3 regions of the Microbulbifer sp. CNSA002 genome follow, and region 3 is predicted to be linked to each of the others. Evidence: predicted binding sites of a transcription regulator. Region 3 holds the regulator's gene; each other region holds the start of a gene.
What was found. The regulator sigma-54, encoded in region 3, starts transcription at its own class of promoters, with help from an activator protein. The targets are predictions, from matches to a motif close to TGGCACANNNNTTGCNNT.
Positions count from the first base shown of each region.

Region 1: glnA (glutamate--ammonia ligase) is a predicted target of sigma-54. The motif match lies at 2,407-2,424, and genes of this name have one in related genera.
Region 2: ACG1BZ_RS00670 (RtcB family protein) is a predicted target of sigma-54. The motif match lies at 1,657-1,674, and genes of this name have one in related genera.

Region 1 is NZ_CP172449.1:5,003,591-5,008,983, reverse strand. It holds gene typA (translational GTPase TypA) at 1-500, opposite strand, end outside; gene thiI (tRNA uracil 4-sulfurtransferase ThiI) at 701-2,182, opposite strand; gene glnA (glutamate--ammonia ligase) at 2,508-3,914, shown strand; gene ACG1BZ_RS22105 (DUF4124 domain-containing protein) at 4,097-4,657, shown strand; gene glnL (nitrogen regulation protein NR(II)) at 4,987-5,393, shown strand, end outside.
Region 2 is NZ_CP172449.1:142,979-148,371, forward strand. It holds gene rtcR (RNA repair transcriptional activator RtcR) at 1-1,511, opposite strand, end outside; gene ACG1BZ_RS00670 (RtcB family protein) at 1,731-2,960, shown strand; gene ACG1BZ_RS00675 (hypothetical protein) at 3,007-3,135, shown strand; tRNA gene ACG1BZ_RS00680 (tRNA-Ser) at 3,150-3,221, shown strand; gene ACG1BZ_RS00685 (slipin family protein) at 3,591-4,751, shown strand; gene rtcA (RNA 3'-terminal phosphate cyclase) at 4,798-5,393, shown strand, end outside.
Region 3 is NZ_CP172449.1:4,083,429-4,088,821, reverse strand. It holds gene mgtE (magnesium transporter) at 1-552, opposite strand, end outside; gene ACG1BZ_RS18185 (HPr family phosphocarrier protein) at 652-921, opposite strand; gene rapZ (RNase adapter RapZ) at 941-1,801, opposite strand; gene ptsN (PTS IIA-like nitrogen regulatory protein PtsN) at 1,907-2,368, opposite strand; gene hpf (ribosome hibernation-promoting factor, HPF/YfiA family) at 2,372-2,662, opposite strand; gene ACG1BZ_RS18165 (RNA polymerase factor sigma-54) at 2,859-4,325, opposite strand; gene lptB (LPS export ABC transporter ATP-binding protein) at 4,520-5,245, opposite strand; gene lptA (lipopolysaccharide transport periplasmic protein LptA) at 5,338-5,393, opposite strand, start outside.

The DNA of each region.
Region 1 (5,393 bases), 920 kb from region 3:
GCGGAGGCGTAGACAACCGGGAAGTCCAACTGCTCGTCGGTGGCGCCGAGGCTGTCGAACAGGTCGAATACCTGGTCCATTACCCAGTCGGGGCGCGCGCCTGGGCGGTCGATCTTGTTAATCACCACGATCGGGTTGAGGCCCTGCTCAAACGCCTTCTGGGTTACGAAGCGGGTCTGCGGCATGGGGCCATCTACTGCGTCTACGAGCAGCAGAACTGAATCCACCATGGACAGTACGCGCTCTACCTCGCCGCCGAAGTCGGCGTGCCCTGGGGTGTCGACAATATTGATGCGGTAGTCATTCCAGCGGATAGCGGTGTTTTTCGCCAGGATGGTGATGCCACGCTCACGCTCTTGATCGTTGGAGTCCATGACGCGCTCGGCGCCTTCGTCGCGGCGGTCGAGAGTGCCGGACTGGGACAACAGCTTGTCCACAAGGGTGGTTTTGCCATGGTCTACGTGGGCGATAATCGCAATATTGCGCAGATTCTCTATCACTGGGGGCCTCTGGGCGTTAAATCTTGGTAAGTCGGGGCGGGGGCCTGCGGGGTTTCTACAGCAGCATTCCGGCCAAAGGCGGCGATTATAGGGGGGCCGCATGACAATTGGGAGTGATTTTGAGTAAAAAATCACCGCCCCGGGGGGGTGATTGCTTTAAAACCCGCGCGGGCGGTGGTTGCCCGCGCCTTGAGCAGAAGTTACTTCTTAATGGTTTCCGGTCTGTGGGGAATCAGCGGGCGCAGCACGCCCACATTGCGAAAACCTTCGTCCAACAGGTGTGAGGCGTGCAGGCGGCTCATAACGCCTTTGGAGCAATACAGGAGGTACTCACGCTCCTGGTCCAGGTGGGCAAAGCTGTTGTTGAGACGGTAGAAAGGAATAGTCTGCACCTCACAGCCTAGCTCCAACGGGTCCAGCTCCTCTTCATCCGGGTGGCGGATATCGATAACCACTGCGCTGCCCGGCTCCTCGCGGATCTCCACATCCGGTGCTTCGCCATCGACTTCTTCGATCACCTGATCAATATTTTGCATCACCCGATTGCTGATAGCGCGATCGAGGACGGTGAAATCGAAGCGGTTTTCCTCGGACTCCACCTTTTCAATTTTGGCGCGGGTGGTGGGTTTAACCGAGATAACGCCGCAGTACTCCGGCATATTGGCGGCGAACTCTTCAGTGCCGATGGCCCGGGAGGTACGGATAATATCGGTCTTGTCGGTGGTGATCAGTGGGCGCAATACCAGGGTATTGGTAACACTGTCGATCACCGACAGATTTTTCAGGGTCTGGCTGGAAACCTGGGCGATGGCTTCACCGGTGACTACGGCGTCCACCTCCAGCTCCTTGGCGATCACATCGGCGGCGCGCAGCATCATGCGTTTCAAAATGACGCCCATATGGGAGTCGTCGACCCGCTCGAGAATCTCTGCCACGACTTCGTCAAACGGCACAGTGATAAAGCGCACCCGATGGGAAGCACCGTATTTGTTCCACAGGTAGTAGGCGACTTCTTTCACGCCCAGCTCGTGCTGGCGTCCGCCCAGGTTGAAGAACAGGAAGTGGGTGCGGATACCGCGCTTCATGGTCATGTAACTGGCCACGGTAGAATCGAAGCCACCGGATACCAGCGACAATACCGGGTCTTGCGTTCCGAGGGGGAAGCCGCCCAGGCCGGGATGCTGCTCTTCGATCACGTTGAGCTTATCGTGGCGGATCTCCAGCTTAACGGTGATGTCGGGGTTTTTCAGTTTGACTCCGGATGCCTCAGTGTTCTTGTTGAGGCCGCCGCCCACGTACTGCTCCACATCCAGGGATTGGAAGTCGTGTTTGCCGGTGCGCTTAACCCTGACGCAGAAAGTCTTGTCCTTCAGGGCGTCTCCCCATACCGACAGGGTTTTCTCGTACATGTCGTGCAGGTCGCCCAGGGGGAACTGGCGCACGCGGGAGAAGTTGGCGATGCCGGGGGTGTGAGAGAGCACCTCTTCGATACGTCCACCCAGGTGGGACACAGCATCGGGCGCGATCACATCGATCTTTTCCCAATCCTTTCGCACCTGGATACGGTCGTCCAGCTGGCGCAGCAGGCGCTGCAGGTTGTCCTTGAGCTGGCGCGACATGCGCTTGCGCACAGGGTTGCTCTTGATGGTGATCTCTGGAAAAAACTTGACGACAAAGTGCATGGGAATCCGTGGGGTACCGCATGTTGATAGAAGGTGCGGCATTATAAACTAGCCGGAGCCAAGTTGGTTGTGCACTGTTTGCGGGCGAAGCGAGAGCAAATATGTTCTATTTTGGTGCGTATTTATGTGGCTGCTCGGCCACAATACATCTATCCTGGCTGCGTCAGCACTTTGCTGGGGCTCGCACCGGCGCCAACCGGGACTATGAGGCGATTGCCCTAATTTGGCACACTCCTTGCTTTATTTCACGCCAGGTAGAGAGTGAATGCCGGCAGCGACAGCAAGGCATAGCGACCAATTACTTTTCAAGACCTGGAGGACTGCAATGTCAGCGAAAACGCTCGGTTTGATTAATGAAAGTGAAGCGAAATGGATAGACCTGCGCTTTACCGATACCAAGGGTAAAGAACAACACGTTTCCATCCCTGCGTCGGAAGTTGACGGTGAGTTCTTTGAAGAAGGCAAAATGTTCGATGGTTCTTCCATCGCCGGTTGGAAGGGCATCAACGAATCCGACATGATCCTGATGCCGGACGACGAGACCGCTTTCCTCGACCCCTTCACCGATGAGAGCACTGTTATCATTCGCTGTAACATCGTTGACCCAATTACCGGTCAGGGTTACGAGCGAGATCCTCGCTCCATCGCATTGCGCGCTGAGGAATACCTGAAGTCCACTGGTCTGGGTGACACCGCTCTGTTCGGTCCTGAGCCCGAGTTCTTCGTATTCGACGATATTACCTGGGGTGCTGAAATGGGCGGCGCCTTCTACAAGATCAACTCCGAAGAAGCAGCCTGGTCCTCTGGTCACAACTTTGCCGAAGGCAATATTGGTCACCGCCCCGGCGTTAAAGGCGGTTACTTCCCGGTTCCTCCGGTGGATTCCCTGCACGACGTTCGCGCCGCTATGTGTTCTGCGATGGAACAGATGGGCCTGCGCGTAGAAGTGCATCACCACGAAGTAGGTACTGCCGGCCAGTGTGAGATCGGCGTTGCCGCCAACACCCTGACCAAGAAAGCGGACGAAGTACAGATCCTCAAGTACGCTGTACACAACGTTGCCCACGCCTACGGCAAGACCGCGACCTTTATGCCCAAGCCGCTGGTTGGCGATAACGGTTCCGGTATGCACGTTCATCAGTCCTTTAGCAAGGATGGCGTAAACCAGTTTGCCGGTGACGCCTACGCTGGTCTGTCCGAAGCTGCTCTGTACTACATCGGCGGTATCGTTAAGCACGCTCGCGCCCTGAACGCGCTGTGTAACGCTTCCACCAACTCTTACAAGCGTCTGGTACCTGGCTTCGAAGCGCCGGTAATCCTGGCTTACTCTGCGCGCAACCGCTCTGCGTCTATCCGTATTCCTTTCGTGCCCTCCCCGAAAGGTAAGCGCATCGAGACTCGCTTCCCGGACCCGACCGCCAACCCGTACCTGTCTTTCGCCGCGCTGCTGATGGCGGGTCTCGACGGTATCAAGAACAAGATCCACCCTGGCGATGCTGCGGACAAGGATCTGTACGACCTGCCGCCGGAAGAGCTGGCTGAGTACCCGACTGTCGCTTCCAGTCTGGAAGGTGCCCTGGATGCTCTGGACCAGGATCGCGAGTTCCTGACAGCCGGTGGTGTATTCACTAACGATGCTATCGATGCCTACATCGAGCTGAAGCGTGAAGAAGTAGAGCGTCTGAACATGACCACTCACCCGGTCGAGTTCGATATGTACTACTCCGTGTAATGGCGACCGGCATCACCGTGATGCCGTCGAGCCGTTCTCGAAAAGCCCGCGCCACCCTGGTGCGGGCTTTTTTATTGCGAGTACACTGTCAGCCGGGACTTGAGGGCTCTGTGGTCTGCAGCAGCAATAAATGGCGCCAAAAGTATGAAAGTCCCTGTACCTGAAATGGGGGGAGTCGCAGGGTGGCTAATAGAATGTTGGGAATTCAAAAACTACTGAAAGCTGTTTTATTGGCTTTGCCCATAGTAGCTGTTGTGGCTTTCGCAGAGACTGGGGCCATATACAAGATAGTGGGTCCCGATGGTCAGGTAACCTTTAGTGACACGCCACCTCCAAATGGAAACTTGGAGGAAGTTGAGTTGGCACCGATCAACATCCAGCCGATCGCTTTACCTCGACAGCTACCCTCAAGAAAGCTGTCGCCAAACGGCAAAAATAGGGGTTCCGGGGCTGTTTCTATCCAGATTGTGAGCCCAATTAATGAGGCTACTATCCCCCCTGGGCAAACCCTGATTGCGCTTGAGGTGCAAGTAACTCCAGCCTATCCAGAAGGTTCGAGCTTCTATGCGGTTATTGATGGGCAGCGCTGGCAGGGGAGTTCTGACGGTAATGCTCTAGATATCTCGGCTCTTGAACGTGGAACACATACTCTGCAGGCCGTCTTAGTGGGTTCAAATGGGCGGGTTCTGGCTCAATCCCGCGTGGTCACAATTTACGTGAAGCGACCCATAGCCAGGGGTTGAATACTGGGGGGCGAAAGCCCCCTCAATCTAATTGCCCTCTCACTTCTAACCCTCTCCTAATTCCGCTTGTTTGTTTTTTGACCTGCGCACCGTTATGGTGCATTCTGCCTGTGACTGGCGGCATCTCATTTTTTAAGCTGAATAACTCGCTATGCCACTGCAGCTAACTGCGCACCGATTGTGTCCGGTTGAAGTTGTTCCCGCCTGCAAATGCCAGCATATGCGCCATTTTGGTTTGCTTTTTGCACTGACTAGATACAGCGCTAGTTTGCTGGGGGTGACCAAAGGGAGTTTGGTCAGAGCCTCGGAATGAATCGGAAATTTTGTGAATGCTGAATGATCGCCAGTTGCGCCAATTACTCGATAGCCTGACTTCCGCAGTGTTGGTGCTGGATGAAAACTTATCGCTTTGCTATTTGAACAATGCTGCTGAGGACTTGTTGGCCGCCTCCAGTACCCGGGTTAAAGGCTCGAAGTTGGAGGAGGTGGTGCGAGAATCTCCCACTGCCTATGAGGCTATGCGGGAAGCATTGCGCAAAAATGAGAAGTATACAGTGCGCCGGGCCAGTTGGAGGTTGAACAATCTTGAAACCCGGACCGTGGATTACTCAGTCAGCCCGGTCCCCGAGTTTTCTGTGCTACTTGTGGAAGTGCAGCCGATGGATCGCCTGTTGCGAATTGCCAGGGAAGATGCACTGCTCAGTGCCCAGGAAACGACACGAAACCTGGTTCGCGG
Region 2 (5,393 bases), 1.3 Mb from region 3:
GTGCGGCTTACTTGAAATAATTTGCGTCCGGCTTCTGCCATCGAATTGGACTCTGCACAAACCTGAATTAGCCCAGCTAGTTTGATTTGCTCGTAGTAATCCATCTGTTCGGTGTGGTCACGACCCAACAGTGCTTCGATACGGGCAAGGGATAGTGATGAATCTGTTACTGGATTTTGCCATTTAATCCGCAACCTATGGATTTCCTCTTCTACTACCTGAGTCGTGATACGCCCACCATCGGCGAGGGTACCCATACGCAGGATACTGGCGTTAAGGTCGCGAAAGTTCGCAGACCAGCTGGCCTCGCGGGAGCGCCCAAAACTCAGGTACTTTTCCCGTGCTGCTCTATTAAAGCTGACAAGATGCCCGGATTTCCTGGAGAAAGCCTCCAGCTCAAAATCTATATTGGGTTCCAGGTCTTCAATACGCTCTCGTAGAGAGGGCAGTCGGTAGGTCCACAGATCGATACGGGCGAGCAGGTCCGCGCGAAATTTACCTTCTTGGCAGAGCTGTACCAGATCCCGGTTGGTACCGGCGATCAGCTGGAAGTGACTGCTTACTTCCTTATCAGAGCCGAAAGGCATAAAGCGTTTGTGCTCAATCGCACGCAATAACATGGCCTGCTCATCCAATCCCAACTCACCGATTTCATCGAGAAACAGCAGGCCCTTATCTGCTTCCATAAGCAAGCCCGGCCGGTGGGTGGTGGCACCGGTATAGGCGCCTTTACGATGGCCGAACAGGGCGGACATGGCATTTTCGCCGCGCAGGGTGGCGCAGTTAACGGCTACCAGGCCACCCTCCAGCTTGCCCCGCTGCTTGCGTAGTTCAAAGACACGCTGGGCCAGCTGGGATTTACCTGCCCCTGTGGGACCGGTAATTAGTATGGGGGCGTCGGAGCGAATCGATACCTGCTCCAGCTGCTCGATCATCTGGTTAAAAGCGAGATTGTTGGTCTCGATTCCCCCCTTCAGATAGGTGGTGCCCTCCTGGTGTTCCCTCTGGAAGCGCGAGGCAATCTGGTCGTATTTGGACAGGTCCAAATCGATGATTTGGTATTCGCCCGGCAAGCTACTGTTCTTTCGCGCCGGGGAAGTTTGCAGCAGACGCCCGGGGAAATACCCCGCCTCTGTTAACAGGTACAAGCAGATCTGGGCTACATGAGTACCGGTGGTGATATGCACCAGGTACTGCTCGTCATCCGGCTTGAAGCTATAGGCGCGGGCGAAATCCAGCAGATTGCTATACACACTCTCGAAATCCCAAGGGTCATTGAAGTTCACCCGGTGGTGGACCACTTCGGTCTCTGGAGAGACCCGCGCAATATCTTCTGTGACCTGGTCAGCCAGGCTTCTCGAGTGGTTGTCGAAAAGGAGCTCCAGCCGATCGATCAATAGGTCATCGTGCTGGCACATGGAAATGTTTGGGCGCCATTTATCCCAGCGCTTGTCGCCTTTGCCGCGCCGGTCCTTGCTGGTACCGAGAATACTGATAGCGATTGTCTTCATGCTATCTAAAATATGATTTAACTATCAAAAAAGATAGATATTTATGAATCCCCTGTCTCAAGAATTCTACGAAAAAATCCTGAGATAAAAAATAAATCGTTAAAAAACAATAGGTTACAAGTATTTTTCAGTTGTCTGCAAAAGTTGGCACCCAATTCGCTATATCAATAACTAAATGAAACACATGAATACCAAGCGCGGTTTCAAAAGGGGTGGAAGATGAAACCAATGCCATATGAAGTAATGCAGGCAGGTGGGGTACCGATTAAGTCTTGGACCCTGGGTGTGCCTTTTGAAGATGAAGCCAAAGCGCAGCTCAAAAATATCTCGCAGATGCCATTCGTCCATAAATGGGTCGCGGCGATGCCTGATGTACATCTAGGCAAAGGCGCCACCATTGGCAGCGTGGTCCCAACTCTAGGGGCAGTAATTCCCGCTGCCGTAGGGGTGGATATTGGCTGCGGTATGATGGCGGTTCGCACCAGCCTGACGGCGGCGCAACTGCCGGACAACCTGGCTGGAGTGCGCAGCGCCATCGAACGCGCTGTGCCCCACGGCCGTACTGGACGACACCGGGGGAGAGGGCGGGATAAGGGGGCTTGGGAGAACCCACCGGACGATGCACTTGCCGGTTGGGTGCCTCTTGCCGCCCAGTTTGAACTGCTCAAAGAGAGGCATTCAGTATTAAAAAATACTAATAATATCAATCACCTGGGAACACTCGGCACAGGCAATCACTTTATCGAGATGTGCCTGGATGAACAGGGTAGCGTGTGGTTGATGTTGCATAGTGGCTCTCGGGGAGTGGGAAATAGAATAGGTACTTACTTTATTGAGAAAGCCAAGCGGGATATGGAGCGCTGGCATATCCACTTACCGGACAGTGACCTGGCCTATTTCCCGGAAGGTACAGAGCACTTTGATGACTATGTGCAGGCGGTGGAGTGGGCGCAGGAGTTTGCCCGTATCAATCGCGAAGTAATGATGGTGCGAACTATTAGCGCGGTGAAGCAGGCCCTGGGAATGGATTTTGAGGCACGGATGGAAGCGGTGAATTGTCACCACAATTACGTTTCCCGCGAGCATCATTATGGCAAAGATGTGTTGGTGACCCGGAAAGGCGCTGTAAGAGCGCGTGCCGGCGAAATGGGTATTATTCCCGGTAGTATGGGGGCCAAGTCATTTATTGTGCGGGGGCTGGGTAACGAAGAAAGCTTCTGTAGCTGTAGCCATGGGGCCGGACGAGTGATGTCCCGTACCAAGGCCAAAAAGCTGGTCTCCCTGGAAGAGCATCGCGCGGCCACCGCCGATGTGGAATGCCGAAAAGACGAGGGTGTGATCGATGAAACCCCATCGGCCTACAAACCTATCGAAAAGGTTATGGCAGCACAGAAAGACCTGGTGGAAATCGTCTACACCCTCAAGCAAGTGGTTTGCGTCAAAGGCTGACGCGTTTTAGGCCAGGGATCGGCCGAACTAAGGCAATTGCTAAAGTATGCAGGCCGCCGAGCGAATTCGCCGGGTTGCCGCAACCGAGTTTGAGTTCTTTAGCCCGTCAGCGGAGCCGGTTCTGAATTCCGGCCCGGCACCACCGCCTATGGCGGCAGGTGTACCCACGGGATAGAAGTTCAAACGCCTACTTTGTAGCTCACTTGGTAGAGCAGTCGATAACTTATCGATTGGTAGCAGGTTCGATTCCTGTCAAAGTCCCATCGTTATCCAAACGACCTGGAAAGAGGCGAGAGCCTGGGGTTCGATTCCCCATTAAAAATCTACCTGGGGTCCGATAGCCTCTTGATACGGTAAATAGGATTTAGCGATTTACTGCGGAGGCATTCTGGCAACTGTGTCGTTAATCGTGGGTCTGCCCTGTGCGATCCAGCGGCAAGATTTATGATTGTGTCTCCTGGCCAAGAATTTTGGCTGTAGGCTCAGGGGGAGCTAAGTGGAGAAAATCGTAATTCCTCTGCCGCTGGGGCCAACTCGGCACAAACGGTTTACCACCTGTCGCTGGACGGGCCCCACCCTTGCGGCCCAATGGGGTAGCGCAGTATGGAAACGGAATAAAAGATAAGAACCATGATATCTCTGTTCAAAATATGGAAGAACGTGGATGTTGCGGATAGCGAGCGAGTGTTGCTATTTCGCCGCAACCGTTTTGAAGGGGTGCTGCCACCTGGCAGCCATCGTATATCCCTATTGTCCGGTGATGTACGGGCAGAAACTTATGATATTACCGATGTGGTATTCGGTGAAATCAAAGCCAAATTTTTGTTAAACACCTATGGTGAGATCCTTGGTGAATACCTGCAATCCTATGAATTGTCAGACCATCAGGTGGGATTGTTTTACCGGGATAATCACTTGGTCGATATTTTGCCACCGGGTACTTTTCGTGCTGTGTGGAAGGGCGGTGAATCCGTGCGGGTGGAAATCGTGGACATTTCTGAGGAATACGCCATCGATAAAAAAGTCCTGGGCTTACTGGGGCGAGGTGTACGTGCTGGACAAATGCGCACCGCCCTTCAGGCGGTAAGCTACAACGAGATTCCCGATGAGCACGTGGGCCTGTTAATGGTCAACGGTAAGTTGGAAAAGGTGTTACAGCCCGGCTGTTATGGCTACTGGAAATACAACCGCTCTATCGAGGTCAAGGTACTGGACTTGCGGTTAAAAACCATCGAAGTCAGTGGCCAGGAAATTCTGACCAAGGATCGGGTCAGCCTGCGTATCAACTTGACTGGTGCTTACAAAATTGCCGATGCAAAAAAAGTAGCGCTAAAGCTCAGCGATAGTACAGGCTTTATTTATCGCGAATTGCAGCTGCACTTGCGCGAGGCCGTGGGTACCCAAACCCTGGATAGCCTTCTGGCCGATAAGGACAGGCTGAATATTGTGATTGCGACTGGCATCCGTGACAAGCTGGTGAAATATGGTATCGAGCTTACTAGTGTCGGAGTCAAGGATATTATTTTGCCCGGCGATATGAAAATGATCCTTAATCAGGTTGTAGAAGCACAGAAGGAATCTGAGGCAAATCTGATTAAGCGCAGAGAAGAAACCCAAGCAATGAGATCTCTGCACAATACCGCCAAGCTGATGGATAACAACCCGGTACTGTTGCGCTTGAAAGAACTGGAAGCTTTGGAACGGGTCAGTACCCGCATCGATAAAATTTCCGTATATGGCGGTCTCGATGGGGTGATGAATGAGTTGGTGAAGTTACGCCCTACGGCTTAAAGGCGCCATTCACCAAAAAAAGATGTAAATTTTAAGGAATTAAACAGTGATTGAGATAGACGGCGCCCAGGGGGAGGGCGGCGGACAGATTTTGCGGACTTCCCTCACTTTGTCTGTTTGTTTGGGAGTACCGGTTCGAATTAAGAATATTCGAGCGGGTCGTAAAAAAACCGGTTTGTTGCGCCAGCACCTAGCCTGCTTGCGAGCAGCCAAAGCAATTAGCAATGCCGAAGTTAGCGGCGAACAATTGGGTGCTTCGGAAATAACTTTTGCACCGGGAAAAGTGCGTCCCGGTAAATACCACTTTCCTATTGGCTCGGCCGGTAGTACCAGTTTGGTGTTTCAAACCGTCTTGCTACCGCTGTTATTGGCCGATAGTGCCAGTGAGTTGCGCTTCGAAGGTGGCACCCATAATAAAAGTGCTCCCAGTTTCGATTTTATGGTCCATGCTTATTTGCCTTTGTTGGCTCGTATGGGCGCAGGTGTAGAAGTGGCTCTGGATGATTATGGCTTTTACCCTGCCGGAGGGGGCTCTTGGCGTGCTCGTGTCCAGCCGTTATCACAGTGGTCAAAGCTGGAACTGACGGAACGCGGCGAACTTCTGAATCGCGAAGCAGTTGCCACCTCTGCCTATATTCCCGC
Region 3 (5,393 bases):
CCGGTTAATCACAAAAAGGCTGTCGGTAGATTCCGGTAGTTGCTCATGGCGCCTAAGGTAGCGAAGTACCACATCGAGAGTCAGGTTGGGGCGGACAGAGATGGTGTCCGTATCCATTAAACCGCCGGCCGTGTTCTCATCATAAGCGAGAACACTTTCAACCCGGAGGCGGTCGGTTTCCGTCATTGATGAGAGCACTTCGGCAACAACTCGCTCCGGCAGCTGCTGAAGTATATCGGCGATATCGTCGGCATCCAGGCCTTCCATCACCTCCACCATCTCCTCGGTATCCATAGTCGCGAGGATCTGGCTGCGCACATCGTCGGTGAGTTCCTGCAGGACCTCACCCTCTATTTCCCTGTCCACCAAATTCCAAAGTACCTGGCGGATACGGGGTGGAGAGCTCTCCAGCAATTGCGCAACACTCTGGGGAGTCAGGGTCTTGAGCATGCGCCGGACTTCTTGTCCCGTACCGCTATCCAGCGCGGCATACAGCTCACCCAGCTGATTCTGTGCGCGGAATTTGATTTCGGCTTGGGGAGAGCTGGGCACAACAAGTCCTTACTGCTAGTGGTGGATTTGGGAGGCGATGTAAAAGCTTAGCGATTTAATGTTAAGAGTGAGCTTTTCGTGGCAATAGTATACTGGCCTCTATTCAGCTTCGCCGAATCGATCGGAGATCAGTGTGCTGATAGCTTCCAGGGCGGCATTTTCATCTGTCCCCTCTATTTCCAGTTCCAGCTCCGTGCCTTTGCCTGCAGCTAGCAACATTAGGGCCATCACGCTTTTTCCATCTACGGCTTTACCCTGGCAATGCACTTTAATATTGGAGCAGAATTTGGAGGAAGTCTGCGCGAACTTGCTTGCAGCGCGGGCGTGCAAGCCGAGTTTATTGATGATGGTCAGTTGGTGTTTCTGCATTGCGCTGCTCGACAAAAATCTATTTTTGTTGCTCCCTGTGGCGTATCTGGACGTTATCAAACTCTTTGGAAAATTTCTTTACCAGCTGTTCAACCATATAAACTGATCGATGTCGGCCCCCAGTGCAGCCGATAGAGACACAGGTGTAGCTGCGATTACTTTTCTGGTAGGAGGGCAGCCAGTTTTCCAAAAAGTTGGTGATGTCACTCTCCATCTTTGCGGTCTCTGGGTGAGAGCGCAAGAATTCAGCGACCTCGATATCCTTACCGGTTTTTTCTCTTAGAGCTGGTTCCCAGTAGGGATTGGGTAGACAGCGCAAGTCAAAAATCAAGTCTGAATCCACAGGTACCCCATACTTGAACCCGAAGGACTGGAAAAGAATCGCCATGCTGTTTGATTGTTCACCAACAACACGATTTTTAATAAGTTCGCGCAGTTGGTGCAAACTCAAGGTGCTGGTATCAATAACCATATCCGCGATGGTTGAGATAGGGGTGAGCAGCTCTTTTTCCTGGTTGAGAGCTTCTAGCAAATGGGTGCAATCATTGCTGAGAGGGTGTTTCCGTCTGGTCTCACTGAATCGCTGTACTAAAACCGGTTCGCGGGCATCGAGATAGATAACATCACATTGAACCCCTGCCTCGCGCAAGGACTCAATAACACTGGGAGCCTGTCTAATGTCTTGCCAGAGATTGCGGGCATCGACACCCAGGGCCAGAGGTGTGTTTTCTTTTGGCGGTTGTGCCTTGACCCTCTTAACCAGCTCCGGGAGCAGGCTGGTGGGAAGGTTGTCGATACAATTGAAGCCGACATCTTCCAGTAATTGCAGTGCAGAACTTTTTCCGGAGCCGGAGCGTCCACTAATTATCACCAAGCGCATGGAGAGCCCTTTTCTTTGATCAAGTTTTTATTATTTCGCTTGTTGCACTACCTGAACAATGAGGCGAATGTCAGCTCTGAGACTCAGTTACTAACAAAACCTCCTCTAGGCGGCTGCGGTACTATCAATAGCGAGGGCATATAGCTCATCACTACTTTGTGCTTGCCTTAGCTTATCTCTAACCAGGCTGTTGGAAAACAGAGCGGCGATTTCGGCTAGTGTATCCAGATGTTCCTGTTCAGCATCTTCGGGGACCAGAAGAGTAAATAGCAAATCGACAGGCTGACGGTCGGCAGAGTCAAAATCAATGGCGGGCTGGGTGGTACAGAGAACCCCAATGGGGCTATCACAGCCGGGCAGCCTGCAATGGGGAATGGCAACTCCATCGCCGATACCGGTGGAACCAAGGCGCTCACGGGCGATCAGTTGATTAAAAACTGTATCGGAGTCGTGTTGAGGATATTGTTCGGCGATGGCCTGGGCAATATTGAGCAGTAGCTTTTTTTTGCTGCTCCCCGCCAGATGGCAAAGGCTAAGGCGGGGAGAGAGTAATGCTTCCAGTGTCATAGTTCAGCGATGGTTCTGCAACTTCTCTTTGTGTTTTTTCAGTTGGCGGTCCAGCTTATCGGTGAGCGCATCAATTGCCGCGTACATATCTCTGTCTTCGGATCCAGCACAGAGGTCGTGACCGTTTATATGTACCGTCGCCTCAGCCTTTTGGATCAGTTTTTCGACAGATAAAATTACTTGCGCGTTGGTGATGTTGTCGTAATGTCTGGACAGCTTCTCCATTTTGCTTTCGCAGTAGCTGCGCATAGGTGAGGTAACGTCGACGTGGTGGCCACTAATATTGATCTGCATGGATTTCTCCTTAAAGGTGCATCACAAGCCGGCGCTCACCCCCTATCGGGTCGCAACCCTACTAGGAAGTGGGCCAGAATGGAAGGATACACTCAAATTTTGGATTTTGGTTGCAGGTTGGGGGCGGAAGGCGCCAGTGGCGCATGACTGGAGGTGGGTTAGGGGTCAGGTTAATTGGCTGTGTTTGGGTTGTGGTTTAAATGAGCCTCTTTCTCTCACTTGAGGAGGGGATGCCCATAGATTCACGGTATTTCGCTACCGTTCGGCGCGCAACCTTGATGCCTTGCTTGTCCAGCTCCTGAGTGATCTTGTTATCTGATAGCGGCTTTCGAGGTACTTCCGTGTCAATCAGCTTGCGAATCAGGGCTCGAATGGCGGTGGATGAAGCATCCTCACCGGAATCTGTACTGACGTGGCTTGAGAAGAAATATTTGAGTTCGAAAACTCCCCGTGGAGTCAGCATATATTTTTGAGTGGTCACTCGGGATATGGTGGATTCATGCATGCCAATGGTTTCAGCAATATCTGCCAGAACCATTGGTCGCATTGCCTCTGGGCCTTCTTCAAAAAAGCCTTGCTGCTTATCCACAATGGACGTAGCGACCTTTAGCAGGGTGTCGTGGCGGCTCTGCAGGCTCTTCAAGAACCAACGGGCCTCCTGCAAGTGATCCCGCATGAAATTGTTTTCTCGGGAGTTGTCTGCCCGTTTTACCAGGGAGGCGTAGTGGCCATTAATCCGGATCTTGGGAGTGATTTCTGGATTGAGTTCGACCAGCCAGCGGTGATCCTTGCGGGACACAATAATATCGGGAATGACATATGCGGGCTGTTCCCCGCTGAACTCCTCACCTGGATTGGGGGTTAGTGTCTGGATAAGGCGGATTACTTCGCCGAGCTGGGCTTCGTTGAGACGTGTGCGTCGGGTGAGTTGCCTGAAATCCCTTTTTCCAAGTAATTCCAAGTGGCGCTCAATGATGGTCTGCGCTTCGTTTAGCCACGGAGTTTCCGCTGGTAGCTGCTTGAGCTGGAGTTGAAGGCACTCTTGGAGGCTTCTGGCCCCACAGCCAGCTGGTTCGAATTGTTGCACAGCTTTAAGGACTGCAACTACCTCATCTTCTTCGAGCTGAAGGGAGTTGGCCACATCATCAACGGTGGTATTGAGGAGACCGTTTGGGTCGATGGCGTCAATAAGGTGCTCGCCGATCCATTTATCGTGACTGGAAAGTGCTGTCAGGTTTAATTGCCAGCGCAAGTGGTCTTGAAGTGTGTCGGTGGAAGAATTGCGCTCAAAATTGGGGTCGTCGCCCTCGGCGGGACCACTATAGCTGCTGTAAATGTCGTCCCAGTGAGAATCAACCGGCAGCTCTGTTGGAATATCCTGGTTCCATTCAGAATCACCAAGCTCTTTTTCCTCAGCGGCTGTGTGGGTTAAACCCTCCCCTGCAGCGGCTGGCGGCTCTTGTTGTGCGTTGCTCTCAGTATCGGCAGTTACTTGTTGAGCCAGATCTTCACCCTCAGCTTCCAGCATTGGATTGTTGTCGAGGGCTGCCTGGACTTCTTGCTGTAAATCTAGTGTGGAGAGCTGCAGGAGGCGTATTGCCTGCTGCAACTGGGGGGTCATGGTTAGCTGTGCGCCGAGCTTGAGCTGGAGAGACTGCTTCATAATTTAAAGTTGCAGGCCAGTGCGACAAAGGGTTCGTCAAAATTAACCCGAGATGGCGCAGACTACCTTGGCCCTCAAACTATTACAAGCAATAAGCGTGCCGACTATTGCCTGCCAGAAGGTCAATTTCTATGTGGGATATGATATGTTTTTCGAGATTTTGCCTATTTTGTTACACTTGTCATCATTTGCCATTAAATCGTGAATTCATGTCCCAAATAGACTTCGCGTACCTGTTGGTTAGCGAGAACATCATCGGGTGTGCCTGAGGCAATAATATGCCCCTCGCTGACGATATAAGCAGTTTCACAGATATCCAGGGTTTCTCTCACGTTATGATCTGTGATCAAAACGCCGATATCCCTGTCCCGCAAGTGGCGAATAATGTGTTTGATGTCGTTCACTGAAATAGGGTCTACACCAGCAAAGGGTTCATCGAGCAAGACAAAGCTTGGGTCTGTAGCCAGGGCTCGTGCAATCTCCACCCTGCGCCGCTCTCCGCCGGATAGGGCCATTCCTAGGCTGTTTTCAATGTGTGTGATATTGAACTCTTCGAGCAACTCCTGGGCCTGCTCTTCGCGCTTTGCACGATTGAGTCCTTTTCGGGTTTCGAGGATTGCGAGAATATTGTCACGCACTGACAGGCGTCGAAAAACAGAGGCTTCCTGGGGCAGGTAACCGATTCCCTTGCGGGCGCGCCCGTGCATTGATAGGCGGGTAATATCTTCGTTGTCGATTAGGACTTGCCCGGCATCGGCCTGCACCAGCCCTGCGATCATATAGAAGCAGGTGGTTTTCCCGGCTCCATTGGGGCCAAGTAAGCCAACGACCTGCCCACTTGAGACGCTGACAGAGACATCTTGGACAACTTTTCTTTTTTTATATTGTTTGGCGAGGTGTAACGCTTGTAGCGTTGGCATAATGAGTCCTGAAATCTAACCGCGGCCGAGAGGGGTAGCGGATTACATCATTGTAAGTAGCGCTGTTTTGCAGGCACTGAAATTTGGATGAATTACTGGTCTGTGTCGGTATTAGCTTCAGCAGGCTCGCTGGTTTCGGTGCTCTCAG